DNA from 2 places in the Streptomyces sp. NPDC025806 genome. Region 2 is predicted to be linked to the other one. Evidence: riboswitches for the same ligand, from Rfam matches in the RefSeq annotation. Region 2 holds a riboswitch; the other holds the start of a gene.

Region 1 (15,244 bases), on a different contig from region 2:
CTGCTGCCCCGCGGCAAGACGACCTGGTTCGAGATGCGCGTCGCCGACCGCTGACACGTGATCCGGCGGCCGGTGCCCCCGGACGCACGAAAGCCCCCGTTCTCGCCGTCGTGCGGCGCCGCGGGGGCTTTCGTGTGGTGCGCCGCGAACAGAAGGGGTGGCGTTCGCGGCGTCGAAGACGACCGGCCCGGGTCAATGGAGGTCGTGCCACCGAGGATGGCACAGGGCGCCCGGAACGACCAAATGAATCATTGGTGACATCACGTGTCAGCCTCGTAAATAAAGAAAAATTACACCCGGCATCCAGTATTCATTAAGGCCCCCGGGTCGGTAGAAGGCTTTTGTGTCGGTTCCCCCTTAAATGGGCGGGTGACCAAGGCCGAACCGATCCGTCGCCGCTCCGCGCTGCGCCTCGGCGCCGGGCTCACCGCCGCCCTCGCCACCGGCTGCGCGGCCGACGAGCACCCCGCCGCCAGCCCGGCGCCCAAGGCCCACCCCGCCCGCCCCGCGGAGTCCGCCCGCGCCGCCCCCGCCCCGCACCGCTTCCCCGGACAGCCCGCCCAGCTCACCCACGGACCCCGCGACCGCGACCGGGTCGCCCTCACCTTCCACGGCCAGGGCGACCCGAAGATCGCGGACGCGGTGCTGAAAGAGGCCGAGAAGGCCGGCGCCCACGTCACCGTCCTCGCCGTCGGCACCTGGCTCGACCAGCACCCCGACATGGCCCGGCGCATCCTCGACGCCGGCCACGACCTCGGCAACCACACCCTCCACCACCAGGGCATCAACACCATGTCCGAGGCCGACGCCTACGCCGAGATCACCGGCTGCGCCGACCGCCTGCGCCGGCTCACCGGCTCCATCGGCACCTGGTTCCGCCCCTCGCGCACCCCGACCGCGAGCCCGCTCGTCGTCCGCCTCGCCCAGCGGGCCGGCTACCCGCACGTCCTCTCGTACGACGTCGACTCGCTCGACTTCACCTCGCCCGGCGCCGACGCCGTCGTCCAGAACGTCACCTCGACCGTGCGCCCCGGCTCGGTCGTCAGCCTGCACTTCGGATACGCGGACACCGTCGCCGCGCTCCCGCCCCTCCTGGACCACCTCTCCCGTCGCGGCCTGGCCGCGGTGACCTGCACGGAGCTGCTCACGTGAACACCCACCCCGCCCGCCGGACCACCACCCGCCGCACCGGCGTCCTGCTCGCCGCCGCCGTGACGGCCGCCCTCACCGCCCTGTCCGGCTGCGGCAGCGAGAAGCCCGCGCACGACGCGACCCAGGGCGCGATCAAGCCCGTGAAGCCCGCGCAGCCGGTGAAGCCCGCCGTCCCCGAGGTCGACGGACTGCCCGGCATGCCGCCCGTCCTCGACCCGAAGGACGTCTACGCAGCCGACCGGCCGAACAAGCTGTCCCCGGTGGTCAAGGACTTCCCGTCCCGGGTCTACGTGCCCAACACCGAGTCCGACACCGTCTCCGTCATCGACCCGAAGACGTACAAGATCGTCGAGACGATCAAGGTCGGGCGCCAGCCCCAGCACGTCGTGCCGTCCTGGGACCTCAAGACCCTCTGGGTCAACAACGACAAGGGCAACACCCTCACCCCCATCGACCCGAAGACCGGCAAGGCCGGCGACACGGTCGACGTGCACGACCCGTACAACCTCTACTTCACGCCCGACGGGAAGCACGCCGTCGTCATGGCCTCCCTCGACCGGCAGCTGGTCTTCCGCGACCCCCACACCATGAAGATCCAGCACAGCGAGCCCGTCAGCTGCTACGGCGTCAACCACGCCGACTTCTCGCTCGACGGCCGCTACTTCATCGTCTCCTGCGAGTTCAGCGGCGAACTCCTCAAGGTCGACACCGCGAAGATGAAGGTCGTCCAGCAGCAGAAACTCCCCTTCCACGGAGCCATGCCGCAGGACGTCAAGATGTCGCCCGACGGCAAGAAGTTCTACATCGCCGACATGGAGGCCGACGGCATGTGGGTCCTCGACGGCGACAAGTTCACCAAGCCGACGCTCCTGCCCACCGGCAAGGGCACCCACGGCCTCTACGTCAGCCGCGACTCCAAGGAGATGTACGTCTCCAACCGCGGCGAAGGCACCATCTCCGTCTTCGACTTCGCCGAGAACAAGCTCACCAAGAAGTGGCGCCTCCCGCAGGGCGGCAGCCCCGACATGGGCGGCGTCTCCGCCGACGGCAAGGTCCTGTGGCTCTCCGGCCGCTACGACGCCGAGGTCTACGCCATCGACACCCGCACCGGCAAGCAGCTCGCCCGCATCCCCGTCGGCTCCGGCCCGCACGGCCTCGCCGTCTACCCGCAGCCGGGCCGCTACTCCCTCGGACACACCGGCGTCTTCCGCTGACCCGCGCACCCCGTGGCATCGTGGGCTTGAGTCTCCACCCACTGGAAGGCCCAGACTCCCCGGCATGACCGACGACGGCCCGCACCTGCTCACCATCGGCGCCCTGGCACGCCGCACCGGACTCACCGTGCGCACCATCCGCTACTGGTCCGACGAGGGCGTCCTGCACCCCGTGACCCGCAGCGACGGCGGCTACCGGCTCTACGACGCCGAGTCCGTGGCCCGGCTCGAACTGATCCGCACCCTGCGCGAACTGGGCCTCGGGCTCGCCGACGTACGGCACGTGGTCGGCGGCGAGAAGGACATCGCGTCCGTCGCCGCCGCCCACGTGGCGGCGCTGGACGCCCAGATCCGGGCCCTCAGGCTCAACCGTGCGGTGCTGTCGACGGTCGCGAAACGCAACTCGACCGCCGAGGAGACGGCCCTCATGAACAAGCTCGCACGGCTCTCCGCCGCCGAACGCAAACACATCATCGACGACTTCATGGAGCAGACCTTCGGCGGCCTGGACACCGCCGACCCCGACATCCGCACCCGCCTGCGCGTCATGGTCCCCGACCTGCCCGACGATCCCACGAGCGCCCAGGTCGACGCCTGGGTCGAGCTCGCCGAACTCATGCAGGACCAGGACTTCCGCGCCCACATGCGCGGCATGATCGAGTTCAACGCCGCCGACCGCGGCCCCGACATCACCCCCGGCAGCTCCCTGTGGTTCATGAGCCGCCTCGTCCAGCTCGCCGGCGAGAGCCTGGAGCGCGGCATCGACCCCGCGTCCCCCCAGGCCGACGAGGTGCTGCGGGGCCTGCTGGGCGACGCCGACCGCGCCGAGGTGCTGGCCCGCCTCGAAGCCGCGGCCAACGAGGACGTCGCCCGGTTCCGCGATCTCGTCTCCCTCGTACGGGGCCTCGAGACCCTGCCCCGGCACGAGGCGGAGTTCGCCTGGGTACTCGCCGCACTGCGCGCGCACGGCGCCCGATAATCTGGGCCCCGTCAATCCGGTGCCGCGCCCGAGCGGCGCGGCACAGCAGTACGTAGACGAGGGGTGGTCCCGGTGGCGGACATCGAGGCGGCACGCAAGGCGTTCGAGCGGTTCGACGCGGACGGCGACGGCTTCATCACGGCGGCCGAGTACAAGAGCGCCATGGCGCAGATGGGCGACTTCCACGTCACGGAGTCGGTGGCCGAGGCCCTCATCGCCAAGCAGGACGCCAACGGGGACAAGGTCCTGTCCTTCGACGAGTTCTGGGCCAACCTCAACAAGGCCTGAGCGCCGACCCGACCACGCCGCGTCCGCCGGGCACCGCCCCGCCGGACGCGGCGTCGTCGTTTCTCCCCGGCCTGTACGGAATAGACGACCTCGCCCGCAGGTTGTCGCCGAAAAGCATGCACGTGCATGAATTCCGGAGGGCAGGATCATCATGAAGATCGGCATCATCGGCGCGGGCAACATCGGCGGCAACCTCACGCGGCGCTTCTCCGCCGCCGGGCACGACGTGCACGTCGCCAACTCGCGCGGCCCGCACACCCTCGGCGCGCTCGCCGAGGAGACCGGGGCGACCGCCGCGACCATCGAGGACGCCGTGCGGGACGCGCAGGTCGTCGTCGTCACCATCCCGCTGAAGGCCGTGCCCGCGCTCCCCGACGGGCTGCTCGACAGCGCGGCGGACGACGTCACCGTCATCGACACCGGCAACTACTACCCGCAGCAGCGCGACGGGAAGATCACCGGGATCGAGGACGAGGGCCTCACCGAGAGCCGCTGGACCGAGCGGCAGCTCGGCCACGACGTGGTCAAGGTGTTCAACGGGACGTACGCCCAGGACCTCATCGACAAGGCCCGCCCGGCCGGCGACCCGGAGCGCGTGGCCCTGCCGATCGCCGGCGACGACCAGGCGGCCAAGCGCGTCGTCACCGGGCTCCTCGACGAGATCGGCTTCGACGCCGTGGACGCCGGCGGCCAGGACGAGTCCTGGCGCCAGCAGCCCGGCACCCCCGTCTACGGCCTCGCCGCCGACGCCGCCGCCGTCCGCAAGGCACTCGACGCGGCGACCCCGGAGCGCACCGCGGAGTGGCGCGCCTGAGCCCCTCCCTGCTCCCGACGCCTCGTCAGGGCGTGGCCCACTCGCGCAGCGCCGCCTTGCTCGCGAAGTCGGCCACGTTCTTGTCGAGCGGCGAGTCCGTGTACTGGTGGAAGCGCCACCTGGCCCGGATGCGCGGCTTCCCGGCGGTCACGTAGTCGGCGATCCAGAGCGCGTCGCCCGCGTAGGACGTCGTGTCCACGTTCAGCCAGAAATGCCTGTTCGTGTAGAGCGCCACCCTGTGATGCGGGCGCAGCCGCTTCACCTCGCGGATGAAGCGGTCCTTCTCCGCGTTCGTCGCGTGCGTGCCGTCGCCGGTCGTCTCCCAGTCGACGGCCAGGATGTCGCCGGACCGCTCCGGCGCCTTGCTGACGAAGTACTCGGCCTGCGCCGCCAGGTTCCCCGGCCACAGGAAGTGGTAGAAGCCGACGACACAGCCGCCGTCGCGGGCCAGCTTCGTCTGGTGGGCGAGGCGCGGATTGACGTAACTGCGGCCCTCCGTCGCCTTGATGAAGACGAACGACAGACCGTCGGTGTCGAACGTGGACTGGTGCGAGCTGACATCGATTCCGCGCAGCATGCGAGGCCTCCGGTCGGTGGGGCGACGAGGTCGGACCTACATCGTTCCCGAACGGAGCACGGTTGATGTCACGTTCCGGGGCGCCCGTCCGTCCGTGTGGTGAAGCTTCGAACGGGAGATCACCATGTACGCGTTCTACGCCGCCGTCACCGTCCTCGGCGCGGCCCTCTTCGGCACGGCCGCCGTCGCCAACCTCTCCGGCCACGACTACCCCCGGCGGCAGGCCGACAAGTTGGGGGTGCCGCGGTCCTGGATCCCGCTGCTGGGAAGCGCGTTGGGGGCCGGGGCGCTCGGGCTGCTCGCCGGGTTCGTGGTGCCGGGGCTCGGGGTCGCCGCCGCCACCGGGCTCGTCCTCTACTTCGTGGGGGCGCTGGCCACGCACGTCCTGGCGGGGGACCGGGCGCTGGGCTTCTGGGCGTTGTGCTTCGCGCTCGCCGTCGCCGCGCTCGTGCTGCGGATCGTGATCTGAGGCGGTCGGCGTCAGAGCCAGCCCTGGCGCTGGGCCTGCAGCGCCAGTTGGAAGCGGTTCGCGGCGCCGAGTCGGGCCATCAGGACCTGGAGCCGGCGGAAGAGCGTGCGGCGGCTGATGCCCAGTTCGCGGGCCACGACCTCGTCGCTCGCCCCGCCCGCGAGCAGCCACAGCAGCCGCCGGTCCGCGGGCGGCAGACCCCCGGGCCGGGCCGTGCTGCCGTGGAAGGGCAGCGCCTGCTGCCACGCCTGCTCGAACAGCGCGACCAGCGCGGACAGCAGCCCGCACGGCTGCACGACCAGCATCGTGTTCAGCACGTCGGCCTCCTGGATCGACAGCGACACCAGGGCGTACGCGTCGTCGATGATCAGGAGCTTGACCGGCACCGACGGCAGCACCCGGGCCTGCTCGCCCGCGTTGATGCACGGCTCCACGGTCCGCTTGAAGTGGTCGGCGTGCTCCAGGGACTCGCGCGAGTACACGACCCGCTGCGTCACCCCGCGCGCCAGCGTGGCCAGCGCGTCCTCCGTCGCCGAGGGGATGGGCGAGTACGGGGGTGACTCGAACTGCCGGATCTGGTGCCGGGCCGACGCCCAGGCCAGGCGCATCCGGGGCCCGATCGCGTCGCCGGTCACGAGCTCGACGAGCTGGTCGTTGTAGGCGGCGAGCCGGCGCCGCCGGAACGCGTCGAAGGCGCCCGTGACCAGCGTGCGGGACTTCTCGACCTCCGCCGCCCGCTGCCGGGCCAGCACCTCCAGCCCCGCCGTCGGCGCCACCGGGGCCACCACCTCGCCGTCCGCCCCGGCCGCGCTCGCCAGACCGGCGTCGACCAGCTCCTCGTACGCCGCCGCGAGACCCGGCCCGTCCAGCCCGGCCGCCGCCGCGACCTCCTCCAACGGCGCGGGGGCCAGATCGAGCAGGGCCAGATAGACCCGGGCCGCCTCCGGGCCGACGCCCAGGAGCCGCAGGGCCGCACCGAGCTGCGCGTTCGTCATGCCCGCATTATGGACCGCCCCGACGGGCCCGATGGCCGATCCGTGCCAGTGGCAGCACCGGGCGCCACGGGCCCCGGCCGGGAGCTACGTTCGCCGGGCCGCCGGCACCCCGGCGGCGCCTCGACTCCCCGAAGGGCGGACACAGTGGGCCGGAAGAACGGCTTGTACACAGGGATCTCCGCGGAGCTGTCCGCGTCCATGCGCACCGGCTGGGCGGACACCGAGCGGCGCGACCTCACCGCGGACCCGCAGGCCCCGTACGCGGCCGTGCGCCGGTCCGAGCTCTCGGCACGCTTCCCGCACGAGCGGCTCGTGATCCCGTCCGGGAACCTGAAGGTCCGCTCGAACGACGACACCTACCCGTTCCGGCCCCACTCCGCCTACGTCCACATGACCGGCGACCAGGCCCGCGACGGCGCCCTCGTCCTCGAACCCCGCGCGGACGGCGGCCACGACGCCTACTGCTACCAGCTGCCCCGCGACAGCCGCACCGACGACGAGTTCTGGTCCGGCTACCACGCCGAACTGTGGACCGGCCGCCGCGCCTCCCTCGCCGAGGCCGAGCGCGTCCTCGGCCTGCCCTGCCGCGACGTGCGCACCGCCGCCGCCGACCTCGCCGCGGGCAACGGCGTCCCGACCCGCATCGTGCGCGGCGTCGACGCCGCCCTGGAGGCCGCCGTCGTCACCGACCCGGAGCGCGACGCCGCCCTCGAAGAGGCCCTCTCCGAGCTGCGCGCCGTCAAGGACGCCTGGGAGATCGGCGAGATGCGGGCCGTCGTCGACGCCACCGTCCGCGGCTTCACCGACGTCGTCTCCGAGCTGTCCCGCGCGATCGCGACCTCCGAGCGCTGGATCGAGGGCACGTTCTTCCGCCGCGCCCGCCTGGAGGGCAACGCCCTCGGCTACGGCACCATCGCCGCCGCCGGCGACCACGCCACGATCATGCACTGGACCGACAACGACGGCCCCGTCCGCCCCGGCGAGCTGCTGCTGCTCGACGCCGGCGTGGAGGGCCGCACCCTCTACACCGCCGACGTCACCCGCACCCTCCCGATCAGCGGCACGTTCAGCGCGATCCAGCGCACGGTCTACGACGCCGTGTACGCGGCGCAGGAAGCGGGCTTCGCGGCCGTCAAGCCGGGCGCCGCGTACCGCGACTTCCACGAGGCGGCCCAGCGGTACCTCGCCGAGCGGCTCGTCGACTGGGGCTTCATCGAGGGCCCCGCCGACCGCGCCTACGAGCTCGGACTCCAGCGCCGCTTCACGATGGCCGGCACCGGTCACATGCTCGGCCTGGACGTCCACGACTGCGCCCAGGCCCGCACCGAGGCGTACGTCGACGGCGTCCTCGAACCCGGCATGGTCCTGACCGTCGAACCGGGCCTCTACTTCCAGCCCGACGACCTGACCGTCCCCGAGCAGTGGCGCGGCATCGGCGTCCGCATCGAGGACGACCTCCTCGTCACCGCCGACGGCCACGAGAACCTGTCGGCCGACCTGCCGCGCTCGGCGGACGAGGTCGAGGAGTGGATGGCCCGCTTCGCGGGCTGACCCGGCATCTGGACATGAAGAAGGGCCCTGACCAGCATGAATACGCTGGTCAGGGCCCTTCTCGTGACCTACCGCGTCAGCATTCGATGATGTTGACGGCGAGGCCGCCGCGGGCGGTCTCCTTGTACTTGACGCTCATGTCGGCGCCGGTCTCCTTCATGGTCTTGATGACCTTGTCGAGGGAGACCTTGTGGCTGCCGTCGCCGCGCATGGCCATCTTCGCGGCGGTCACGGCCTTGACGGCGGCCATGCCGTTGCGCTCGATGCAGGGGATCTGGACGAGGCCGCCGACCGGGTCGCAGGTCAGGCCGAGGTTGTGCTCCATGCCGATCTCGGCCGCGTTCTCGACCTGCTCGGGGCTGCCGCCGAGGACCTCGGCGAGGGCACCGGCGGCCATGGAGCAGGCCGAGCCGACCTCGCCCTGGCAGCCGACCTCGGCGCCGGAGATCGAGGCGTTCTCCTTGAACAGCATGCCGATCGCGCCCGCGGCGAGCAGGAAGCGGACGACGCCTTCCTCGTCGGCGCCGGGCACGAAGTTCATGTAGTAGTGCAGGACCGCGGGGATGATGCCGGCCGCGCCGTTGGTGGGCGCGGTGACGACACGGCCACCGGCCGCGTTCTCCTCGTTCACGGCCATCGCGTAGAGAGTGATCCACTCCATGGCGTGGGCGAGGGGCTCGCCCTCGGCGCGCAGCTTGCGGGCGGACCCGGCGGCGCGGCGGCGGACCTTCAGGCCGCCCGGGAGGATGCCCTCGTGCGCCATGCCGCGCGAGACACAGGCCTGCATGACCCGCCAGATGTCCAGCAGCCCGGCGCGGATCTCGTCCTCGGTGCGCCAGGCCTTCTCGTTCTCCAGCATCAGGGCCGGGATCGACAGGCCCGTCTCCTGGGTCAGGCGCAGGAGCTCGTCGCCGGTGCGGAAGGGGTACTTCAGCGCGGTGTCGTCCGGCACGATCGGGTTCGCGCCCTCGACCGCGTCTTCGTCGATGACGAAGCCGCCACCCACCGAGTAGTACGTCTTGGACAGCAGCTCGGTGCCGTCGGCGTCGTGGGCCCACAGGGTCATGCCGTTGGCGTGGTACGGGAGGGCCTTGCGGCGGTGCAGGATCAGGTCGTCGTCGAAGGAGAACGCGATCTCGTGGGCGCCGAGGAGGTTGAGCCGCCCCGACTCCTTGATCGTCTCGACGCGTTCGTCGGCGTGCTCGACGTCGACGGTGCGGGGGGACTCGCCCTCCAGGCCGAGCAGGACGGCCTTGGGGGTGCCGTGGCCGTGGCCGGTCGCGCCCAGGGACCCGTACAGCTCGGCGCGTACGGAAGCGGTGTGGGCCAGCAGGCCCTCGTTCTTCAGGCGCCGGGCGAACATACGGGCGGCACGCATCGGGCCGACCGTGTGGGAGCTGGACGGGCCGATACCGACCGAGAACAGGTCGAAGACCGAGATGGCCACGGTGGGACTCCAATGGTGGGTGGTAGACGCCGTTGTCTGCCGGGGTGGTGCAGAGAAAGCGTGCGCAGGGGGACAGCGGTCGGGGCACCGAGCACGCTGGTGTCTGTCTTCCAGTGTCCAGTGTGCGCGGTGCCCCGAACGGACGTACCTACAGAAGGGTACGAAATTCCGGCGCGATCTTTACAGGCCGGGGTACAGCGGGTGCTTGTCGGCGAGCGCGGTGACGCGGGCCTTGAGCGCGGTGGCGTCGTAGGACGGCTTGAGGGCCTCGGCGATGACGTCGGCGACCTCGCGGAAGTCGTCGGCGTCGAAACCGCGGGTGGCCAGCGCCGGCGTACCGATGCGCAGACCCGAGGTGACCATCGGGGGGCGCGGGTCGTTCGGGACGGCGTTCCGGTTGACCGTGATGCCGACCTCGTGGAGGCGGTCCTCGGCCTGCTGCCCGTCCAGGTCACTGTCGCGCAGGTCGACGAGGACGAGGTGGACGTCGGTGCCGCCGGAGAGCACGTTCACGCCGTGCTTGCGGGCGTCCTCGGAGGTCAGACGCTCGGCGAGGATGCGGGCACCCTCGATCGTGCGCTGCTGGCGCTCCTTGAAGTCCTCGCTCGCCGCGACCTTGAAGGAGACCGCCTTCGCCGCGATCACGTGCTCCAGGGGACCGCCCTGGAAGCCCGGGAAGACGGACGAGTTGAGCTTCTTCGCGAAGTCCTTCTTGGCGAGGATGATGCCGCCGCGGGGGCCGCCGAGCGTCTTGTGCGTCGTGGACGTGACGACATCCGCGTACGGGACCGGGTTGGGGTGCAGCCCGGCGGCGACGAGGCCGGCGAAGTGGGCCATGTCGACCCACAGGAACGCCTCGACCTCGTCGGCGATGCGGCGGAACTCGGCGAAGTCCAGCTGACGCGGGTACGCCGACCAGCCGGCGATGATCACCTTCGGGCGGTGCTCCTTGGCCAGGCGCTCGACCTCGGCCATGTCGACCAGACCGGAGTCGTCGACGTGGTAGGCGACCACGTCGAACTGCTTGCCGGAGAAGTTCAGGCGCATGCCGTGGGTGAGGTGACCGCCGTGCGCCAGGTCCAGACCCAGGATCGTGTCGCCCGGCTTGGCCAGCGCGAACAGGGCCGCCTGGTTCGCCGAGGCGCCCGAGTGGGGCTGCACGTTGGCGTACTCGGCGCCGAACAGGTCCTTGACCCGGTCGATCGCGATCTGCTCGGTGACGTCCACGTGCTCGCAGCCGCCGTAGTAGCGGCGGCCCGGGTAGCCCTCGGCGTACTTGTTGGTGAGGACCGAGCCCTGGGCCTCCATGACGGCGACCGGAGCGAAGTTCTCCGACGCGATCATCTCCAGGGTCGACTGCTGACGCTTCAGCTCGGCGTCGACAGCGGCGGCGACATCCGGGTCGAGCTCGTGCAGGGACTGGTTCAGTACGGACATCAGGGGTCAGCTCCCGGAGAACTCGGTGTACTCGTCGGCGGTGAGCAGGTCGGACGGCTCCTCGGAGACGCGGACCTTGAACAGCCAGCCGCCCTCGAAGGGGGCCGAGTTCACCAGGGCCGGGTCGTCGACGACGTCCTGGTTGGCCGCGACGACCTCACCGGTGACGGGGGAGTACAGGTCGGAGACCGACTTGGTGGACTCCAGCTCGCCGCAGCTCTCGCCCGCGGTGACGGCGTCGCCGACCTCGGGGAGCTGGGCGAACACGATGTCACCGAGCGCGTTGGCCGCGTGCTCCGTGATACCGACCGTGGCGACGCCGTCCTCGACGGCCGACAGCCACTCGTGCTCCTTGCTGTAACGCAGCTGCTGGGGGTTGCTCATGGTGCGAATTCTCCTGTACGCGGGACGGTGCTGGTGACAGAGGGGGAGCGCGAGTATTACTTCTGGCGCTTGTAGAACGGCAGGGCCACGACCTCGTACGGCTCGTGCGTGCCGCGGATGTCGACGCCGACACCGGCCGTGCCGGGCTCGGCGTGCGCCGCGTCGACGTAGGCGATGGCGATCGGCTTGCCCAGCGTCGGGGACGGGGCGCCGGAGGTGACCTCGCCGACGACCTGGCCGTCGGCGACCACGGACATGCCGGCGCGCGGCACCCGGCGGCCCTCGGCGATCAGGCCGACGAGCTTGCGCGGCGGGTTCGCCTCGGCCTTCGCCGCGGCCTCCTTCAGCGCGTCGTGGCCGATGAAGTCGTCGCCGTGCGAGGTCTTCTCGAACTTCACGACGCGGCCCAGACCGGCGTCGAACGGCGTCAGCTCGGTGGTCAGCTCGTGCCCGTACAGCGGCATGCCCGCCTCCAGGCGCAGCGTGTCGCGGCAGGACAGACCGCACGGGACCAGGCCGTACGCGGCGCCCGCCTCGGTCAGCGCCTGCCACAGCTTCTCGGCGTCGGCCGGGGCGACGAAAAGCTCGAAGCCGTCCTCGCCGGTGTAGCCGGTGCGCGCGATGAGGGCCTCGACGCCGGCGACCGTGCCCGGCAGACCCGCGTAGTACTTGAGCCCGTCCAGGTCGGCGTCCGTGACGGACTTCACGATGGCGGGGGAGTTCGGGCCCTGCACCGCGATCAGCGCGTACGCGTCACGGTCGTCGCGGACCTCGGCGTCGAAGCCGGCGGCGCGCTCGACGAGGGCGTCCAGAACGATCTGGGCGTTGCCCGCGTTCGCGACCACCATGTACTCGGTCTCGCCCAGGCGGTAGACGATCAGGTCGTCGAGGATGCCGCCGTCCTCGCGGCAGATCATCGTGTAGCGGGCGCGGCCGACACCGACCGAGCCGATGTTGCCGACGAGCGCGCGGTTGAGCAGGTCGACGGCCTCGGGGCCCGTGACCGTGATCTCGCCCATGTGGGAGAGGTCGAACAGGCCGGCCGCGGTGCGCACCGCGTTGTGCTCGTCACGCTCGCTGGCGTACCGCAGCGGCATGTCCCAGCCGGCGAAGTCGGTCATGGTGGCGCCCAGCGAACGGTGCAGGGCGTCGAGGGCGGTGGTACGGGTCATGGCGGGTGCTCCCGGGCGTGACGGCGATGGCAGAGAGATCTCCGAAGGAGGTCCTCCCCATCTGTCATCGGAACCTGAGAGGTTCGCCCCGAGGGGCTTGCACCTTGGGTGGGACCGCCGTACGTGAGAAGGCGGCCCGCTTTTCAGATCTGCCTCGCCCGCGCGGTACGGGGCCTGAGAGATTCAAGGGAGGAACTTGCTCCTTCGGCGTCCGGGGCGACCCGGAACTCTCCCGCGCGGATTCAAGCGGCCGGTATGCAGTTTGCGCGCACATCATTGCATGCCCGCCGAACGGGGAAACCCCTTGTAGGGCATTACCGTCTCTTTACACTTGGCGGGCAAGGGTGCGTGACCGGAACGGGGAGGACGATCACGGTGCACAAGGCAGTCGCGGCGGCGTACGCGACGACAGGGGCCGCGGCGGCGCAGCGGGTACGGATCCCGCGGCAGCGCTCGGTGCGGGATCTGCGGGGCCGGGAGGGCCGGACCCCGCGCCGGATCGCGTTCGCGGCCGGGGATCTCGTCGTGCTCTCGGGGCTGCCCGGCAGCGGCAAGTCCACGCTGATGCGGCGGGCCGTCACCGTGGTCGGCATCGACTCCCAGGACACCCGTGAGCGCTGGGCCGCCCGGGTGCCGCGCTGGGTGCCGTACGCGCTGTACCGGCCGCTGGTGCGGGTCGCGCACTACGCGGGGCTGCGGCGGGCGATGCGGTCCGGGGCCAGCGTCGTCGTGCACGACTGCGGGACGCAGGCGTGGGTGCGCGGGTGGGTGACGCGGACGGCCCGGCGGCGCGGGGTCTCCGTCCATCTGCTGCTGCTCGACGTGCCGGAGGACCTGGCGCTCGCCGGTCAGCGGGACCGGGGGCGCGGGGTGTCCCGCTACGCCTTCGCCCGGCACCGGCGGGCCGTCGGTTCGCTGGTGGCCGATGTGGAGCGCGGGGTCCTCCCGGCGGGGGTCGAGTCGGCGGTCCTCCTGGATCGGGCCGCGACGGATGTGCTGGGCGGGATCGCGTTCCGGGGCTGAGCTTCGCCTCGCCGGCGGGTGCGGGTCCCGTCGTGGCCGGCCGCGCCCCTTGGGTGGGTGCCACGGGCGGTCGCTGCTTGACCGCGGCTCCGGTGGGGGCTGGTCGCGCAGTTCCCCGCGCCCCTGAAATGCATGGCGCTTCGCGCCGCATTTCCCCGATGGGGCGCCGCCCCGATGGAGATCGCGCACGAAGTGCGCATCTCCAGGGGCGCGGGGCTGTGCCCGATCAGCGACTCCGTCGCGGGGCGCGACCGGCTGGCCCCTGGGGCGCACGAAGTGTGCCTTCCAAGGGCGCGGGGAACTGCGCGACCAGCCCCCACCGGGCCGCGGACGACCTGAGTGACCCGCCGCCCACCCACGGGATATCGTCGGCGCGGCGGCACGAGGCACAGGCAGAGATAAGGCGCAGCGATGGAGCACCCCGGGATCCCGGACCAGCACGAACCCGGTCGAGAACACCCCGCAGGGACCGGCTGGCCGGCGAACGAGCTGGAGGAAGCGCTCGCCGCGGCGGTGGGACAGCCCGGCGAGGTGACGGGCCCGCGCATCGTCGAGGTCCTGGGCCGCAGCCACATATGGATCCCGCTCCCCAAGGGCGGCACCGCGGCGAGCCGCGACCTCGACCTGCCCACCCTGGAGATCCAGGGCCAGGCCTTCGTCCCCGTCTTCACCTCCGAGCAGCAGTTCACGCAGGTCACGGGCGGCCGCATGGACTGCACCGTGGCCCCGGCCGCCGAGTTCGCCCGCGGCCTGCCGCCCCAGGCGGGCATCGTCCTGAACCCGGACGGCGCGGTCGGCCTGCCGCTGCCCCCGCCCGCCGTCGCCGAACTGGCCCGCAGCGGCCGCACCCCGCTGGACGGCCCGTCGACCGGTGGCCGCGTCGTGCTGTCCGAGCCGGACTGGCAGGACGACCCGGTCGACTTCCTGACCGCGGTCCGCGAGGAGTTCGAGACCACCGGCACCGTGCTCAGCGCCCGCCGCTGCCTGGCCGTCGTCGAGGACGCCACCCCCTCCCTGTTCGTCGGCGTCGAGCTGAGCCAGTGGGAGGGCGCCGCCCGGGACCTCCCGCTGGACGCGCTCGGCCGTGCGCTGGGCCGCGCCCCGCTGGCCTGGCCGGTCAATCTGGTCTTCCTCGACGTGACCCAGGACCCGGTCGCCGACTGGATGCGGACGCACGTACGCCCGTTCTATGTGCGGGAAGGATGACGCCGTCCGTCAAGTCGGTGTCAGGAACGCCGCTTAAGCTGGTTTCATGACCTGACCGGACGGCGTGCCGCCCTCCGGTCGAAGCGGTACACGGACGTTCACGAAGGGGCGGTTACGGGTGAGTGCGTCGGGCACGGCCGCGGCCGGACAGGTCGAGCACATGCTGCGCCAGGTGACCCCGGGGCGCTACGACGCGTACGAGGCGCTCCTCCAGGCACTCGCCGACCCGGCGTCCGGCCAGGTGTGGATGCTGCTCTGGCACGGCCAGGCCGGTTCCCCCGACGCCCAGTACGGGAACATGGAGATCGACGGCGTCTCGTACGCCCCCTGTGTCACCTCGGCCCAGGAGCTCTCCGCCTCCGGCTGGTCGCGGGCCTACGAGGTGGTCGGCGGCGTCGACGCGGCCCGCACCCTGTACCCCGACCACTACGGCCTGTGGCTGAACCCGCACGCGCCCGGCGGCGGCGTCGGCATCCCCTGGCTCGACCTGCGGCGCATCGCGGGCGGCCTGGACCGGCAGCCCGCGGGACCGCTGC
Region 2 (15,244 bases):
TCCATGCTGGCCGCGCTGCGGACGTTCACGCCCGAGGACGAGATCGGTCTGTGGGAGTTCTCCACGCACCTGGACGGCAACCGCGACTACAAGCGGCTGGTGCCGACCGAACGCCTCGGCGACCGCAAGGGCGCGGGCACCCAACTCGACCGGCTGAACGCGGCGTTCACCTCGCTGCAGCCGGTGCCCGACGGCGCCACCGGCCTCTACGACACGACGCTGGCCGCCTACCAGGAGGCGACCTCCGGGTACAAGAACGGGAAGTTCAACGCGTTGGTCGTGGTCACCGACGGCAAGAACGAGGACCCCGGGTCGATCTCGCGCAGCACCCTGATCAGCCGCCTCGAGGAGCTCTCGGACCCGGAGCACCCCGTCCCCCTGATCGCGATCGCCGTCGGCCCGGACACGGACAAGGACGAGATCGAACAGATCGCCGCGGCCACCGGCGGCTCCGGGCACCTGGTCAACGACCCGGCCGACATCCAGGAGGTCATCCTGAACGCGATCATCAAGGCCGGCGCCAGGACCAACTGACCGGTTCCGTCGCCGTCCCGGCGCCCGCCCGTCCGCTCGCCCCGCCGTCAGCCGAGCGTCACCGCGGGCTCCGGCAGCCCGACGGGCCAGGTGTGCACCGGCTCGCCCCGGTGCATCAGCTCGCAGTACCTGCGGGTCGTCGCGGCGAGCGCATCGTCCCGCCCGAGCCCGCTCTCGCGCGCCTTGTGGTACGTCGCGGCCTGCCACTCGGCGCCGTTCATGCGCAGGGCGCAGCGCTGTTCGATGACGCCGAGATAGCGGTCCCGGTCGGCGGGTTCGACGCCCCAGGCGTCGAGCCCGGCCGCCGCGAGCGGCAGCAGCTCCTCCTGGACGAGCGTGACGGCCTCGATCCGCTCGGTGCCGCCGAACCGGCCCCGGCGCGGCCACTCCAGGCGCGCCTCGATCCCGTACCGGCAGGCCGCGTCGAAGTTGCGGGCCGCCGCGTCGAAGGAGAGCCGCGACCACACGGGCCGCGCGTCCTCGGCGAGCGCCCGTACGACGCCGTAGTAGAAGGCGACGTTGGCGATGACGTCGGTGACCGTGGGGCCCGCGGGCAGCACCCGGTTCTCCACGCGCAGATGCGGGACGCCGTCGACGACGCCGTACACGGGCCGGTTCCAGCGGTACACGGTGCCGTTGTGCAGCACGAGTTCGGCGAGGTTCGGCACACCGCCCCGGTCGAGGACGTCCAGGGGCCGCTCCTCGTCGAGGATCGGCAGCAGGGGCGGGAAGTACCGCAGGTTCTCCTCGAAGAGGTCGTGCGCCGACTCGATCCACCGCTCGCCGAACCAGGTGCGCGGCCGCACGCCCTGGGCCTTCAGTTCGGGCGGGCGGGTGTCGGTGGACTGCTGGAAGAGCGGGGGCCGCGACTCCCGCCACAGCTCGCGCCCGAACAGGAAGGGCGCGTTGGCGCCGAGCGCGATCTGTACGGAGGCGACGGCCTGCGCCGCGTTCCACACGGCGGCGAAGCGGCCCGGCGTGACCTGGAGGTGCAGCTGCACCGACGTGCAGGCCGCCTCCGGCGCGATGGAGGACGAGGTGCAGGTCAGCCGCTCGACGCCCTCGATGTCGAGCGCGAAGTCCTCGCCGCGCGCGGCGAGGATCTGGTCGTTGAGCAGCGTGTACCGGTCCACGTCGGACAGGTTCGCGGAGACGAGGTCGTCCGCGGCGAGCGTCGGCAGAATGCCGATCATCACGATGCCGGCGTCGACCTCGTTGGCCTTGCGGTGCGCATAGCCGAGCCCCGTGCGCAGTTCTTCCGCGAGCTGGTCGAGAACACGCCCGCCCAACGGATGCGGGGCGATGTTCACTTCGAGATTGAACATCGCGAGTTCGGTCTGGAAATCACGACTCGCGATCCTCTTGAGAACTTCCGCATTCATCATTCTCGGCAGCCCGTCGGAACCCACGAGATTCAGCTCGATCTCCAGTCCCATGAGATTCCTGGGCCGGTCGAAGCGCTTCTCGTCCAGCAGCCGCCCGAGCCCCGCCAGACACTCCTTGAGCTTCTCGCGGTACCGCAGCCGGTCGGTCGGATCGACCGCGCCCGCAACGACCTTCTCCCCCATGGAAGCGTCCCTCCTCGCGTCGACAGCCCGGCGTACCGGCCGCGTGTCTCGGGGGATGATGCCCAGCGATGTGATCGACAACGCCCCACGCGGACCGCCGGGGCAGTAGGCTCTCCACGACCACTCTCCGGCACATTCCGCGGGCATGCGACCGATCGATGATGGGTCATCCGGGAGCCCCGGTGATAAACACCGACAGGAATGGGCCGACCGACCGCCCGGCGAAATCCGAGGTCACACGGATACGACGGATGAACGGTGGCGGGAAAATCGGGAGAAAATCCGTGTTTCACCTCGGGGAGCGCGGCCGAATGACATCTTGCGGAAACTCCGGTGCGTGCTAGAGGAAACCCTGTCCGAACACGCGTCGTATAAACTCCGCGGACGAGACAGAGACGCGGCGCCTGCGGCACCGGCCCCCGCCCGCTCTGCCCCGCCCACCCCTTGTGCACCGCGCAGCTGACAGCGCCGTCCGCTCGTCCTGCACCGCCCTCGAAGCACGTGCCTGTCGAATGAGAGGCGACCCATCATGCCCCTGCACGTCTCCCCGGCTCCCGCGCCGGCCCTGCGCACCGTCCTCGCGGCCCTCGGTTCCCCCACCGCCGTCCGCGAGGCCCGCACCCCGTCCCTGCGCGCCGCCCAGGGTCCCGTACGCCCCGAACTCCCGCTGCCGGTCCACGTCCTGGACCACGTCACGGAGGCGACCGGGCCCTCGCGCACCCGGCTCACCGGCTGGCGTTTCCTGATCCGGTGCGGCGAGCGCGCGGTGGCCGCCGCCGACACCCGGCTCACCGCGGACGGCTGGGCGTTCTCGCACTTCTTCGAGGGCCCGTACGTCACGGCCACCGAGATCGCCCTGCGGCAGGCCGAGGCCCTCGCCCCGCGCCACCAGGCCCGCCTGCTGTCGGTGCCGGAGCTCTACATGCTCACCCTGTGGCTGCACGGCGACCCGGCCGCCGATCCCGCTACGGGGCATCCGGCGGCGGACGACATCCTGGTGCCGCTGGCGCCCGCCCCGCCGGGCATCGCCGCCCACCGGCCGCACCGCGTCGCCGAGCTGCTCCCGGTGCTCACGCATCGGCTGACCCCGGCGGCGATCGTCGCCTGAACCCGGCTGCCCGCCCGGGTGGCCTGAGCGGACTAGCCCGGTCAGGCCACCCCGAACCATCCGAAGTGACAGTGCTGTCGGCCTGAACCGCCCGCACGGGTGATGCGTCCTCTTCCAGTGAGGACCGCTGCTACGAAATACCTGCGGATCGACGCCCGCAGGGCAACACTGGGTTCCGGACCGACTGAAAACGGGGGGCGGCCATGAACAAGCCTTCGAGCCGCAGCACCAGCAGCACGGACAGCGCCACCGTCATCGAGATCACTTCGCAGCGAAAGATCCCTTCCATGTGCCAGCACCAGCCACCGTGCCCGTCAGCAGACTCCGCCGACAGGGAAGCCGCACACCCTGTGGCCCACCACCCTGAGCAGGGCTGGAGCCTCCTGTGCAACGGGGTCCTCCTCTTCGAGGACACCGGCGAACTGCTGCCCAACGGCACCATCATCGCCCCCCACCGCCCACTGAGCCCGGTGGTGAAGGCGGCCTAGCCCCGAAAGGGGCGCGAGGCACCGCGCGACCGGCCACCACGAAGCGGCCGGCCGCGCAGCACCTCTCCGCCACTACGCCTCGTAGGCGTCCAGAGGCGGGCAGGAGCACACCAGGTTCCGGTCACCGAAGGCCTGGTCGATCCGCCGGACCGGCGGCCAGTACTTGTCCGAAGCCTCGACCCCGGCCGGGAAGACACCCTCTTCCCGGCTGTACGCGTGCGCCCACTCCCCACCGAGCATCCCGGCGGTGTGCGGAGCGTTCCGCAGCGGGTTGTCGTCGGCCGGCCACTCACCGGCGGCGACCTTCTCGATCTCCCCGCGGATGGCGATCATCGCGTCGCAGAACCGGTCCAGCTCGCCGAGGTCCTCGCTCTCGGTCGGCTCGATCATCAGGGTGCCCGCCACCGGGAACGACATGGTCGGCGCGTGGAACCCGTAGTCGATGAGCCGCTTGGAGATGTCGTCGACGCTGACACCGGTCGACTTGCTCAGCGGGCGCAGGTCGATGATGCACTCGTGCGCGACGAGCCCGCCCGGCCCGGTGTAGAGCACCGGGAAATGCGGCTCGAGCCGCTTGGCGATGTAGTTCGCGGAGAGCACGGCGACCTGCGTCGCGCGCTTGAGCCCCTCGCCGCCCATGAGCCGCACGTACGCCCACGAGATCGGCAGGATGCCCGCGGAGCCCCACGGAGCGGCCGAGATCGGACCGACGCCCGTCTCGGGACCGGCGGCCGGCTGGAGCGGGTGGTTGGGCAGGTACGGGGCGAGGTGCGCGCGCACACCGACCGGGCCGACGCCCGGACCGCCGCCGCCGTGCGGGATGCAGAACGTCTTGTGCAGGTTGAGGTGCGAGACGTCGCCGCCGAAGTGACCCGGCTTGGCGAGACCCACCAGCGCGTTCAGGTTCGCACCGTCGACGTACACCTGGCCGCCGGCGTCGTGCACGGCCGCGCAGATGTCGGCGACGTGCTCCTCGAACACGCCGTGCGTCGACGGGTACGTGATCATGAGCACGGCCAGCTCGTCGGCGTGCTGCGCGATCTTGGCGCGCAGGTCCTCGACGTCGACCTCACCGTCGTCGGCGGTCTTGACGACGACGACCTTCATGCCGGCCATGACCGCGGAGGCGGCGTTCGTGCCGTGCGCGGAGGACGGGATGAGGCAGACCGTGCGCTGCTCGTCGCCGTTGGCCCGGTGGTAGCCGCGGACCGCGAGGAGACCCGCGAGCTCACCCTGGGAGCCGGCGTTCGGCTGCAGGGAGACCTTGTCGTAGCCGGTGACCTCGGCGAGGCGCTCCTCCAGCTCACGGATGAGGGTGAGGTAGCCCTGCGCCTGCTCGGCGGGGACGAAGGGGTGCAGCTGCCCGAACTCGGGCCAGGTGACCGGCTCCATCTCCGTCGTCGCGTTGAGCTTCATCGTGCAGGAGCCCAGCGGGATCATGCCGCGGTCCAGCGCGTAGTCGCGGTCGGACAGCTTGCGCAGGTAGCGCAGCATCGCGGTCTCGGAGCGGTACTGGTGGAAGACCGGGTGGGCCAGGTAGTCGTCCGAGCGCAGCAGGCCGGCAGGCAGGGTGTCCGCCGTCGCGGCGTCCAGCGCCTCGATGTCGGCGTCCACGCCGAAGGCGGCCCACACGACGCCCAGCTGCGCGCGCGTCGTCGTCTCGTCGCAGGCGAGGGAGACGTGGTCGGCGTCGACCAGGTGCAGGTTGACCCCGGCCTCGCGGGCGGCGGTCACGATGGCGTCGGCCTTGCCGGGGACACGCGCGGTCAGGGTGTCGAAGTACGCGCCGTGCACGAGCTCGACGCCGCCCGCGGTGAGACCGGCGGCGAGCAGGGTCGCGTAGCGGTGCGTGCGCCGCGCGATCGTCCTCAGGCCCTGGGGGCCGTGGTAGACGGCGTACATGCCGGCCATGACGGCGAGCAGCACCTGGGCGGTACAGATGTTGCTGGTGGCCTTCTCGCGGCGGATGTGCTGCTCGCGGGTCTGCAGGGCCAGGCGGTACGCCTTGTTGCCGTCGGCGTCGACGGAGACGCCCACGAGGCGGCCCGGCAGGGAGCGGGCGTGCTTGTCCTGGACGGCCATGTAGCCGGCGTGCGGGCCGCCGAAGCCCATCGGGACGCCGAAGCGCTGGGTGGTGCCGACGGCGATGTCCGCGCCGAGCTCGCCGGGCGAGGTCAGCAGGGTCAGGGCGAGCAGGTCGGCGGCGACGGTGACGATCGCGCCGATCTCGTGCGCCTGGTCGATGACCGGCTTGATGTCGCGCACGGCACCGGAGGCGCCCGGGTACTGCAGGAGCACGCCGACGACACCGCGCTCGGCGATCTCGGCGGGGATGCCGTCGCTCAGGTCGGCGACGACGACCTCGACGCCGGTCGGCTCGGCGCGGGTCTCGATCACGGCGACGGTCTGCGGCAGCGTGTCGGCGTCGACGAGGAACACGCCGTTCTTGACCTTGCCGATGCGCCGCGACAGGGCCATGGCCTCGGCGGCCGCGGTGCCCTCGTCGAGCAGCGAGGCGCCGGAGGTGGGCAGACCGGTCAGCTCGGCGACCATGGTCTGGAAGTTGAGGAGGGCCTCGAGGCGGCCCTGCGAGATCTCCGGCTGGTACGGCGTGTAGGCCGTGTACCAGGACGGGTTCTCCATCACGTTGCGCAGGATGACCGGCGGGGTGAAGGTGCCGTAGTAGCCGAGGCCGATCATCGAGCCGAGGACCTGGTTGCGGTCCGCGAGGGAGCGGAGCTCGTCGAGCACCTCGGCCTCGGTGCGGGCGCCCGGCAGGTCCAGCGCCTCGGCGCTCTTGATGACGTCCGGCACCGCGGCGGCCGTCAGCTCGTCGAGCGAGCCGTAGCCGACCTGCGCCAGCATCTTGGCCTGGGCGGCGTCATCGGGGCCGATGTGGCGCTGCTCGAAGGGGATCCCCTGCTCCAGCTGGGAGAGCGGGATACGGTTGGCGGTCATTGCGGAGGCCTCCTGGTCGATGCGACCTGCGAGGGGCACCACGGCGCGGGTACCCGGTCGGCCTCCCCCTCTGTCATCTCGACCTGAGAGCTTCACCGGCCGGTCCGGAAGATCTCGCGATCGCGGACATGCCGGCTTTCACCGTCGGTGAGAGCGGACACCGTGCACCCCGCCCTGCTTTCCAGAGTGACCTCACCCGTGCGGTACGTGAGCCTGAGAGATTCCGGGGAGGATTTGCTCCTTCGGCGCCTCCGACGGGGTCGGAGGACTCTCCCGCGCGGGGTCAGCAGCCGCTTGCCAGCCTACCAGCGCGGACCTGGCCGGATCCCTCGAGTGGCCGTCATCACCAAACTGCTCTTTCGTAGGGGATAACAACGAGTTGCGACCAGCTGGAGGGACCGTGCAGACCGATGTCGATCCGCGCAACCTGATCGGCCGCAAGGCGTTCGACCGCCGCGGAACCAAGATCGGCACCATCGACGAGGTCTACCTCGACGACGCGACCGGCGTTCCGGAATGGGCGGCGATACGGACGGGGCTCTTCAGCCGCGACGCCTTCGTCCCCCTGGAGCCCAGCGAGCTGGTGGAGGGCACGCTGCGCGTCCCCTTCGAACGCTCCCTGATCAAGGACGCCCCCGACTTCGGCGTGGGCCGCCACCTCTCCCCCGAACAGGAACTGCAGCTCTACCACCACTACGGCCTCGACATCATGGCCCCGCAGCCCCCGGACGTGGACTTCGGCCGCCTCGCGGGCCCGGACGAGGACCCCGCCTAGAGGCCCGGGACGTACGGGCGCCGCCTACCCCGGCTTCGCCGACTCCTCCTTCAACGGCTCGACGAGCGGCAGCGGCTCCCCCACCTCCAGCTCCGGATCGTCGACGAGGAACGTCCGCACCCGCCCCGGCACCCTCGAGTACGGCGTCTCGAACCGCACGGTGACCCGCCCGAGCCCGCTCCCCTGCACCCACCCGGGCCCGAACTCCGCATGCCGCACGTCGTGCCCCGGCAACCATCGCCGGGGCGCCGGCTCGACCGGGCCCTCCGCTTCGCCCCCGACCGCGTGGGCGCCCGCACCCACGGCGCCCAGGGAGCCGGAGCCGATGTCCCCGGAGCCGGCGGCGGCCTCCGAGCCGACCGCAAGCCCCGTACTCTCGCCCGCCCCGGCACCTTCAGCGGCCCCCACGCCCTCCGCCTCTTCCGCGGCATGCTCGGCCTGCGCGAAGAGATCCTCCTGCGTGTAGTCCGCGAGCCCGCTCACCCCGACCCCGAGCAGCCGTACGCCCCCGGTCGTGTCCACGGCCTCCAGGAGCCGGGCCGCGGCCTCCCGCACCACGGCCGGATCGTCCGTCGGCCCGCGCAGCGTCTCCGACCGGGTCAGCGTCGAGAAGTCGTAGCGCCGCACCTTCAGGACCACGGTCCGTCCCGACCGCCCGGCCCCCCGCAGCCGCTCCACACACCGCTCCGCGAGCCGCCGCACCTCCATCCGCACCCGCACCCGGTCGTGGATGTCGACGTCGTAGGTGTCCTCGACCGACACCGACTTGGAGTCGCGTTCAGCGACGACGGGCCGGTCGTCGTGGGCCAGCGCCATCGCGTACAGATGCGCCCCGTGCGACTTGCCGAGGAGCCGCACCAGCTCGTCCTCCCCCGCCTCGGCGATCTCCGCCACGGTGAGGATGCCGGCCCGTCGCAGATGGTCGCCGGTCGCCGGGCCGACGCCGGGCAGGATGCGGACCGAGCGCGGGCCGAGCAGATCGCGCTCGGTACCCGGCGGGATCAGCACGAGCCCGTTCGGCTTCGCCTCCTCCGACGCGATCTTGGCGAGCATCTTCGACGCCGCGAGACCCACCGAGCCGGTCAGCCCGGTCACGCGTCTGATGTCCGCGCGCAGCCGCAGCCCCACTGCCTCCGCGGAGGCGGCGTCCCAGGCCACCTCACCGGCCTCCAGATCGACGAACGCCTCGTCGAGGCTCAGGGGCTCCACCAGGGGAGACAGAGCGCGCAGGAGGGCCATCACCTGCTCGCTGATCTCCCGGTACAGATGGAAGCGCGGCACCAGGAAGGCCGCGTTCGGCGCGAGCCGCCGCGCCTGCCCGGTCGGCATCGCCGAATGGACACCGAACCTGCGTGCCTCGTAGGACGCCGTCGCGACGACGCCGCGCGGCCCGACGCCGCCCACGACGACCGCCTTCCCACGCAGGCTCGGCTTGGCCGCCTGCTCCGCCGAGGCGTAGAAGGCGTCCATGTCGAGATGCAGGATCGTCGGCGCGGTTCTCACAGCTCCGATGCTGCCCTACGCCACTGACAACGGGCCCGTGCGGCTCACACCGCCCGGTTGCGCCGCCTCGCGAGCTCGTCGGAGGGATTGTTCCCGAGCAGGGTCTCGCCGGTGTCCACCCGCTCCCCGTGCAGCTGCGACAGGGCGCTCTCGACGTCCCGCCACACGACACCGACGGCGATCCCGAAGATGCCCTGACCGCCCTGGAGCAGATCGTGCACCTCGGCCGGCGAGGTGCACTCGTACACCGTCGCGCCGTCGCTCATGAGCGTCATGCGCTCGAGGTCGCGGAAGCCCTGCTCGCGCAGGTGCTGCACGGCGGTCCGGATGTTCTGCAACGAGACACCGGTGTCCAGGAATCGCTTGACGACCTTGAGGACGACCACGTCCCGGAAGCTGTAGAGCCGCTGGGTGCCCGATCCGTACGCGGGCCGCACACTGGGCTCGACGAGACCGGTCCTGGCCCAGTAGTCCAATTGGCGGTACGTGATGCCGGCCGCCGCACACGCGGTCGGTCCCCGGTATCCGACCTGTTCGGCGCTCTCGTCGCCGCTCGCCCCCGCCACCGCAGAAACCGCCTGCGGGCGCTGCGGAGTGTGATCGGCCGCGCTGCCGTGAAACAGGTACGGACCGCCCGTCGCCGTACCGTCGCCGCTGCTTCTCACGCCGACCTCCTCATTGACCTGCCGTGTCGACGGTAGGCAGTCACAGGGGGTGCGTCAACGAACGCCACACTCGCCACGCCGAGTGATAATCACCCTAAGAGTGGTTTCCCGTGACCCACCGCGGGGAAAGGCTAGCCGAATGTGCCGAGGCGCCCGCCGCGACGCGTCCCGCGCCCGGCCGTCTACTGGCTGTTGGTCCCGAAGTCCTCGGGCGAGATCTGGTCGAGGAACTCGCGGAACTTCTCCACCTCGTCCTCCTGCTCGTCCGGGATCGCGATCCCCGCGTCGTCCAGGACCCCGTCGCTGCCGAAGATCGGCGTCCCGGTGCGCAGGGCGAGGGCTATGGCGTCGGAAGGACGGGCGCTGACCTCGACTCCGCTGGCGAAGACCAGCTCCGCGTAGAAGACGCCCTCCCGCAGATCCGTGATGCGCACTTCCGTGAGCTCCTGACCGACCGCCTCCAGCACGTCCTTGAACAGGTCGTGCGTCAGCGGACGCGGTGGAGCCATGCCCTGCTGGGCGAAGGCGATCGCCGTCGCCTCCCCCGGTCCGATCCAGATGGGGAGGTAACGGTCGCCTCCCACTTCACGCAGGAGCACGATCGGTTGGTTGGAGGGCATTTCGACCCGGACACCTACGACGTCGAGCTCGTTCACACAGCAACCCTAGGACGTGCCCGGCAGGTTTGGGTAGTCGGGCATCCGCCGCATGCCGGGCGCACGGCCGAGGACCGCCCCTGCGATCAGGGCAGACGCACTCCCAGAGCAGTCTGGACGAGTGCGGCGTGGAGCTTCACCGTCAGCCCCGCGAGCTCCTTGGCGCGGGCCTGCGCCAGCGCCCGGGTCTGCGGATTGCGGTGCACCTTCAGCGGGGCGACGACCGAGTCGACCAGTCCGGCCTCGCGGTCCGCTGCCGCCCGCATCACCCGCAGATGCCGGGGTTCGATGCCGAAACGGCCCAGCTCGCCGACGAGCTCCGCGACCACCACGGCTCCGGCGTCGTATCCGCCGTCGGGCAGCTGCGCGATGAGCCCGTAGGACTCCCACTCCTCGAGCTCGGCCGCGTCGATCCCGGCGGCCGCGAGCAGCTCCTGGCGGCCGATACGGGCCGCGGTCGGCCCGTCCTCACCGGCGTCCGCCGGGTCGCCGGGCCGGCCGGGCGCCGGAACCGGCAGCGCCTCGCCCCGCTCCAGGCCGTCGAGCTGCTCCTTGATGACCTTCAGCGGCAGGTAGTGGTCCCGCTGCATCCGCAGCACGTGGGCGAGCCGCTCGACGTCGTCCGGGCTGAACTTGCGATAGCCCGACGGCGTCCGCTGCGGCTCGATGAGGCCCTCGGACTCCAGGAACCTGATCTTGGAGATCGTGACCTCGGGAAATTCCTCGCGCAGCGTGTTCAGGACGGTGCCGATGCTCATCAGCCGGCTGTCCACGGTGGCGGTGCCGCCCGCGGCACCGCCCCTCGGTGTGTGAAGCATGGACCTTCCTGAAGGTTCGCTGACGGGTCAGATACCTCGCTGGCTCGCGTAGAAGACCAGCCGGTACTTGCCGATCTGCACCTCGTCGCCGTTGTGCAGCGTCACGGAGTCGATGCGCTCACGGTTCACGTACGTCCCGTTCAGGCTGCCCACGTCGGCGACGCTGAACGTGCCGTCCTGCTGGCGACGGAACTCCACGTGGCGACGCGACACAGTCACGTCGTCGAGGAAGATGTCGCTCTGCGGGTGACGGCCCGCCGTGGTCAGCTCGCCGTCCAGGAGGAAGCGGCTGCCCGAGTTCGGACCGCGCCGCACCACCAGGAGCGCCGAGCCCATCGGCAGCGCGTCGACCGCGGCCTGCGCCTCGGGCGACAGGGCCGGCAGCTGCGTCTGGCCGGTGGCCTCCGGGTCGTACGACTCGAGCCCCGAGATGGAGATCGTGGACGTCGTCTCGGACGGGCCTTCCGGCATCGCACCGCCCCGCAGCGGCGCACCGCAGTTGGAGCAGAACCGGCTGTTCTCGCCGTTCCTGTTCCCGCACCTCGTACACACCAGGGCCGACATGGACGGATCCTCCTGCCGCGGCTGCCCCGCGGGGGTTGGGGACGCGTACGGGGCGGAACCGAACCCTCCACCCGTACCTGAGGTTGACGGTTCCCCGAAACCTATGCGGCCGGAACCGGCAGGGTCAACAGACGACGCGCCCTGTCCGCCCGAATTGTCTCCGCCGACCTCGTCCCGGAACAGGGGGCGCTCGCCCACCTGCGTCTCCGGCACGTCACCTTGGCGCGGCGCACGGTGACGTGCGTCCTCACGTGCGCTCTTGCCGAACAACTTCGCAAACAACTTCACGGGCGATTCCCCTTGACCGAAACAGACCCGCCCGTGGGGCAGGACGAACCCTGACTGCGCACATCGGCGTACAGCTCCGACACGGACATCCTCACAACGTCCGTATCCGTAAAACAGTTTCCACCACGCATCCCTCCCGGGATGCGCCGACCCCCCGCAACCTCATGCCCTCGCACGGCGTCCACCATGCACCTCCGCCTCACTGCGAGGACGACCGAGCGTAGTCAGGCCGCTGCGCCGGCCGCAAGGCGTCCACGACGATCTTCTCCGAACGGCTCACAGCCACTGTGGCCTGCTCCTTCTCCAACGTCTGCACGACACCTCCGGGGATGTTGAGCGCCGGTTCCAGGTCCTGCGGTTTGCCGATGACCTTGAAAACGTACGGCTGGGCGATCTTGTGCCCGTCCACGCTCACGCCCTTCCCTCCGGTTCCGTCCGTCAGGTACGTGTTGGCCACGACGCGGACGTCGTTGACCTGGATCGCCTCGGCGCCCGCCGCCCGCAGCTCCTGGATCGCGTCGAGCAGCATGTCGGCCTCGACGGCCCCCTTCGTGTCCGTGACGGTCATGGTGATCCCGGGGCCCTGCGCGGCCACGGTGCCCGCCAGAATGCCGAGTTGACGTTCCTTCTCGACGGTCTGCTTGCGGGCCTCCTCGGCCTGGTCCGAGCTGTTCTCCAACTCGGCCCGCTGGTCCTCGAGACCTTGCTTCTCATCCTCCAGACGCTGAGTCCGGTCGTCGAGTTCATCGAGGATGCGCACAAGATCTTCCTGGCGTGCTCCGCGCAGGGCGCTGTTGTCGCTGTTCGACCGCACCTGGATGGCCAGACCGAGGCCCAGCACGAACAGCAGCACCGCGACCGTCAGTTGGGCGCGCGACACGCGCGGCGGCCACAGGCTCTTCGCCAGCCTCCGGCGCCCGGTCAGCGGCGCGGGCCCCTCGGCCTCCGGCTGATGCGCGCCCTCGGTCGGCTCGACCTCGGCCGGCAGCTCCTTGCGCAGCCGGTTCGCGTTCGCCCGCTCCTCCGCCTCGCCGCCGGCGCCGTCGTTGTCGTTGTCTGCTGCGTCGCTCATCGGCCTCACGCCCGGAAGACGTGCCGCCGGATCGCGGCAGCGTTGGAGAAGATGCGGATGCCGAGCACGACCACGACGCCGGTCGACAGCTGCGCGCCGACGCCCAGCTTGTCGCCGAGGAAGACGATCAGCGCGGCAACCACGACGTTCGACAGGAACGAGACGACGAACACCTTGTCGTCGAAGATCCCGTCCAGCATGGCGCGCAGTCCACCGAACACCGCGTCGAGCGCGGCCACCACGGCGATGGGAAGGTAAGGCTCGACGACCGCCGGAACCTCGGGCCGGACGAACAGCCCGACCACGACTCCCACGACGAGGCCCAGTACGGCGATCACGATGTGCCCTTCTGCTCTGCTCTCGGCTGTGCTGTACGAACGATCACGCTGGGGGCGGCGGGGAGCCTGAGGTCGTCCTGCGCCGAAATGCTGGTCCTGATCCCGAAGTTCTCCTTCAGGGCATGCAGGTACAACCCGTCGGGGCTGTCCTGGAACCGCGTGCTCAGCCGCTGCCCGTCCCCCACCGCGAGCACCGTGTACGGCGGTACCAGCGGCTTGTTGTCGACCAGTATCGCGTCACCCGCGGCCCTGATCGCGGACAGCGCGGTCAGGCGCTGCCCGTTGATGCTGACGGCCTCGGCACCGGACTGCCACAGGCCGTTGATCACGCGCTGCAGGTCCCGGTCGCGCACCCGGCCCGTGTCGGCGAACCCGGCGCTCTCCCGCGGCCCGCTCCCGCCGTCCGTCTGCGCGGACTTGGCGTCGTCGACGACGAGCCTGACCCCGGGCCCGTGCACGGCGAGGGCGCCGGACAGGACGCCCATCAGCTCGCCCTTGTCACCGCCGTGCTTCTTCAGGGCCTCGCGCTGCATGTCGCCCACGTGCGTACGCAGCGAGTCGACCTGGCCCTCGAGAGTGTCGGCGGACTCGGTCTCCCGGTTGATCCGGTCGATGAGCTCCTCGCGCTCCTTGGCCACGACCGGCGCGGCCACCCGCGCCTGCGCGGCCCCGACCGTCACGACCAGCGCGGCGAGGACGAGCCCGGCCGCGAGCCCCAGCTTGGCCCGCAGCGTCTTCGGCATGCCGCTCTGTCCCTCGGCCCGCTTCCGGGCCGCGGCTTCCGCGTACCCGTCGTCCAGGCTGTGGTCCATCACGTTGTTCAGCAGCGACATGGACGCGTCGGGGCGTGCGGGGCGCTGAGGTGTGCGCCGAACGGGGGGCGGCTGCGGCATGCCGCACATCGTCGCACGTCGCGGCCACTACCTCCGAATGGCCCCACCGACCGCCGCCGGGCACCCTGCACGGGGCGCCCGGCGACGGTCCTACGGGGGTCAGCCCCCGGCGCTGTCGACGATCGCCGACCACTCGTCGAGCAACTGCTGGGCGGAGGCGTCGTCGGGCCCTTCGGCCCACAGATGGGTGACGGCCTCGGCCCGGTCGGGCAGCACCATGACCCAGCGCCCGTCGGCCTCGACGACCCGCACCCCGTCCGTCGTGTCCACGGACCGGTCGCCGGCCGCCTCCACGACCCGGCGCATGACGAGCCCCTTCACCGCCCACGGCGTCGCCAGGTCCCGCTTCAGCACATGCGCCCGCGGGATCCGGGCGTCGATCTGGCTCAGCGTGAGCTGCGTACGGGCCACCAGCCCGATGAGCCGCACGAACGCCGCGGCCCCGTCGAAGACACTGCTGAACTCGGGCACGATGAACCCGCCGCGCCCGTCACCACCGAAGATCGTGCCGTCCTCCCGGCCGACCCGGGTCAGATCGTCGGGCGACGTCGTCGTCCACTCGACCTGGGTGCCGTGGTACGCCGCGACCTGCTCGGCGATCCGGGTGGTCGTCACCGGGAGCGCGACCCGCCCGCTGCGCCGCTCGGCGGCCACCAGATCCAGCATCACGAGCAGGGCCCGGTCGTCCTCGACGATCCGTCCCTTCTCGTCGACGAGCGACAGCCGCTCGCCCACGGGGTCGAACCGCACCCCGAAGGCGGCCCGCGCCGACGCCACGATCTCCCCGAGCCGCACGAGCCCGGAGCGCCGGGTGTCCGCCGATTCGGTGGGCCGGGACTCGTCGAGCCCCGGGTTGATGGTCAGCGAGTCGACACCGAGCCGCCCGAGAAGACTGGGCAGCACGAGCCCCGCACTGCCGTTGGACGCGTCGACGACGACCTTGAGCCCCGCGTCCGCGATCCCCGTGGTGTCGAGGTTCCGCAGCAGCGACCCGGTGTACGAGTCGAACACGCTGG

What was found. A riboswitch is a leader RNA that binds a small molecule or an ion and turns the genes downstream of it on or off. The one in region 2 is predicted to bind glycine.
Region 1: it holds a riboswitch for glycine, as region 2 does, so the genes downstream of both, gcvT (glycine cleavage system aminomethyltransferase GcvT) here and gcvP (aminomethyl-transferring glycine dehydrogenase) in region 2, are expected to answer to the same signal.

Annotation. Positions count from the first base shown of each region.
Region 1 covers NZ_JBVHMU010000007.1:375,442-390,685, reverse strand. Annotated here, with positions in the region: gene ACZ4E1_RS19380 (ATP-binding protein) at 1-54, shown strand, start outside; gene ACZ4E1_RS19375 (polysaccharide deacetylase family protein) at 370-1,152, shown strand; gene ACZ4E1_RS19370 (YncE family protein) at 1,149-2,366, shown strand; gene ACZ4E1_RS19365 (helix-turn-helix domain-containing protein) at 2,431-3,345, shown strand; gene ACZ4E1_RS19360 (EF-hand domain-containing protein) at 3,418-3,633, shown strand; gene ACZ4E1_RS19355 (NADPH-dependent F420 reductase) at 3,785-4,447, shown strand; gene ACZ4E1_RS19350 (glycoside hydrolase family 25 protein) at 4,473-5,024, opposite strand; gene ACZ4E1_RS19345 (DoxX family protein) at 5,149-5,493, shown strand; gene ACZ4E1_RS19340 (LuxR family transcriptional regulator) at 5,505-6,488, opposite strand; gene ACZ4E1_RS19335 (aminopeptidase P family protein) at 6,687-8,039, shown strand; gene ACZ4E1_RS19330 (L-serine ammonia-lyase) at 8,116-9,486, opposite strand; gene glyA (serine hydroxymethyltransferase) at 9,667-10,923, opposite strand; gene gcvH (glycine cleavage system protein GcvH) at 10,930-11,307, opposite strand; gene gcvT (glycine cleavage system aminomethyltransferase GcvT) at 11,364-12,479, opposite strand; glycine riboswitch at 12,531-12,632, opposite strand; glycine riboswitch at 12,633-12,724, opposite strand; gene ACZ4E1_RS19310 (AAA family ATPase) at 12,849-13,502, shown strand; gene ACZ4E1_RS19305 (enhanced serine sensitivity protein SseB) at 13,914-14,708, shown strand; gene ACZ4E1_RS19300 (enhanced serine sensitivity protein SseB C-terminal domain-containing protein) at 14,827-15,244, shown strand, end outside.
Region 2 covers NZ_JBVHMU010000011.1:291,010-306,253, forward strand. Annotated here, with positions in the region: gene ACZ4E1_RS25930 (substrate-binding and VWA domain-containing protein) at 1-534, shown strand, start outside; gene ACZ4E1_RS25935 (glutamate-cysteine ligase family protein) at 582-2,102, opposite strand; gene ACZ4E1_RS25940 (hypothetical protein) at 2,632-3,210, shown strand; gene ACZ4E1_RS25945 (DUF5999 family protein) at 3,498-3,698, shown strand; gene gcvP (aminomethyl-transferring glycine dehydrogenase) at 3,771-6,656, opposite strand; glycine riboswitch at 6,848-6,942, opposite strand; gene ACZ4E1_RS25955 (PRC-barrel domain-containing protein) at 7,057-7,431, shown strand; gene ACZ4E1_RS25960 (DNA polymerase IV) at 7,456-8,934, opposite strand; gene ACZ4E1_RS25965 (MerR family transcriptional regulator) at 8,979-9,599, opposite strand; gene ACZ4E1_RS25970 (bifunctional nuclease family protein) at 9,782-10,255, opposite strand; gene ftsR (transcriptional regulator FtsR) at 10,342-11,073, opposite strand; gene ACZ4E1_RS25980 (FHA domain-containing protein) at 11,101-12,042, opposite strand; gene ACZ4E1_RS25985 (DUF881 domain-containing protein) at 12,125-12,997, opposite strand; gene ACZ4E1_RS25990 (small basic family protein) at 13,003-13,335, opposite strand; gene ACZ4E1_RS25995 (DUF881 domain-containing protein) at 13,332-14,237, opposite strand; gene ACZ4E1_RS26000 (sugar phosphate nucleotidyltransferase) at 14,328-15,244, opposite strand, start outside.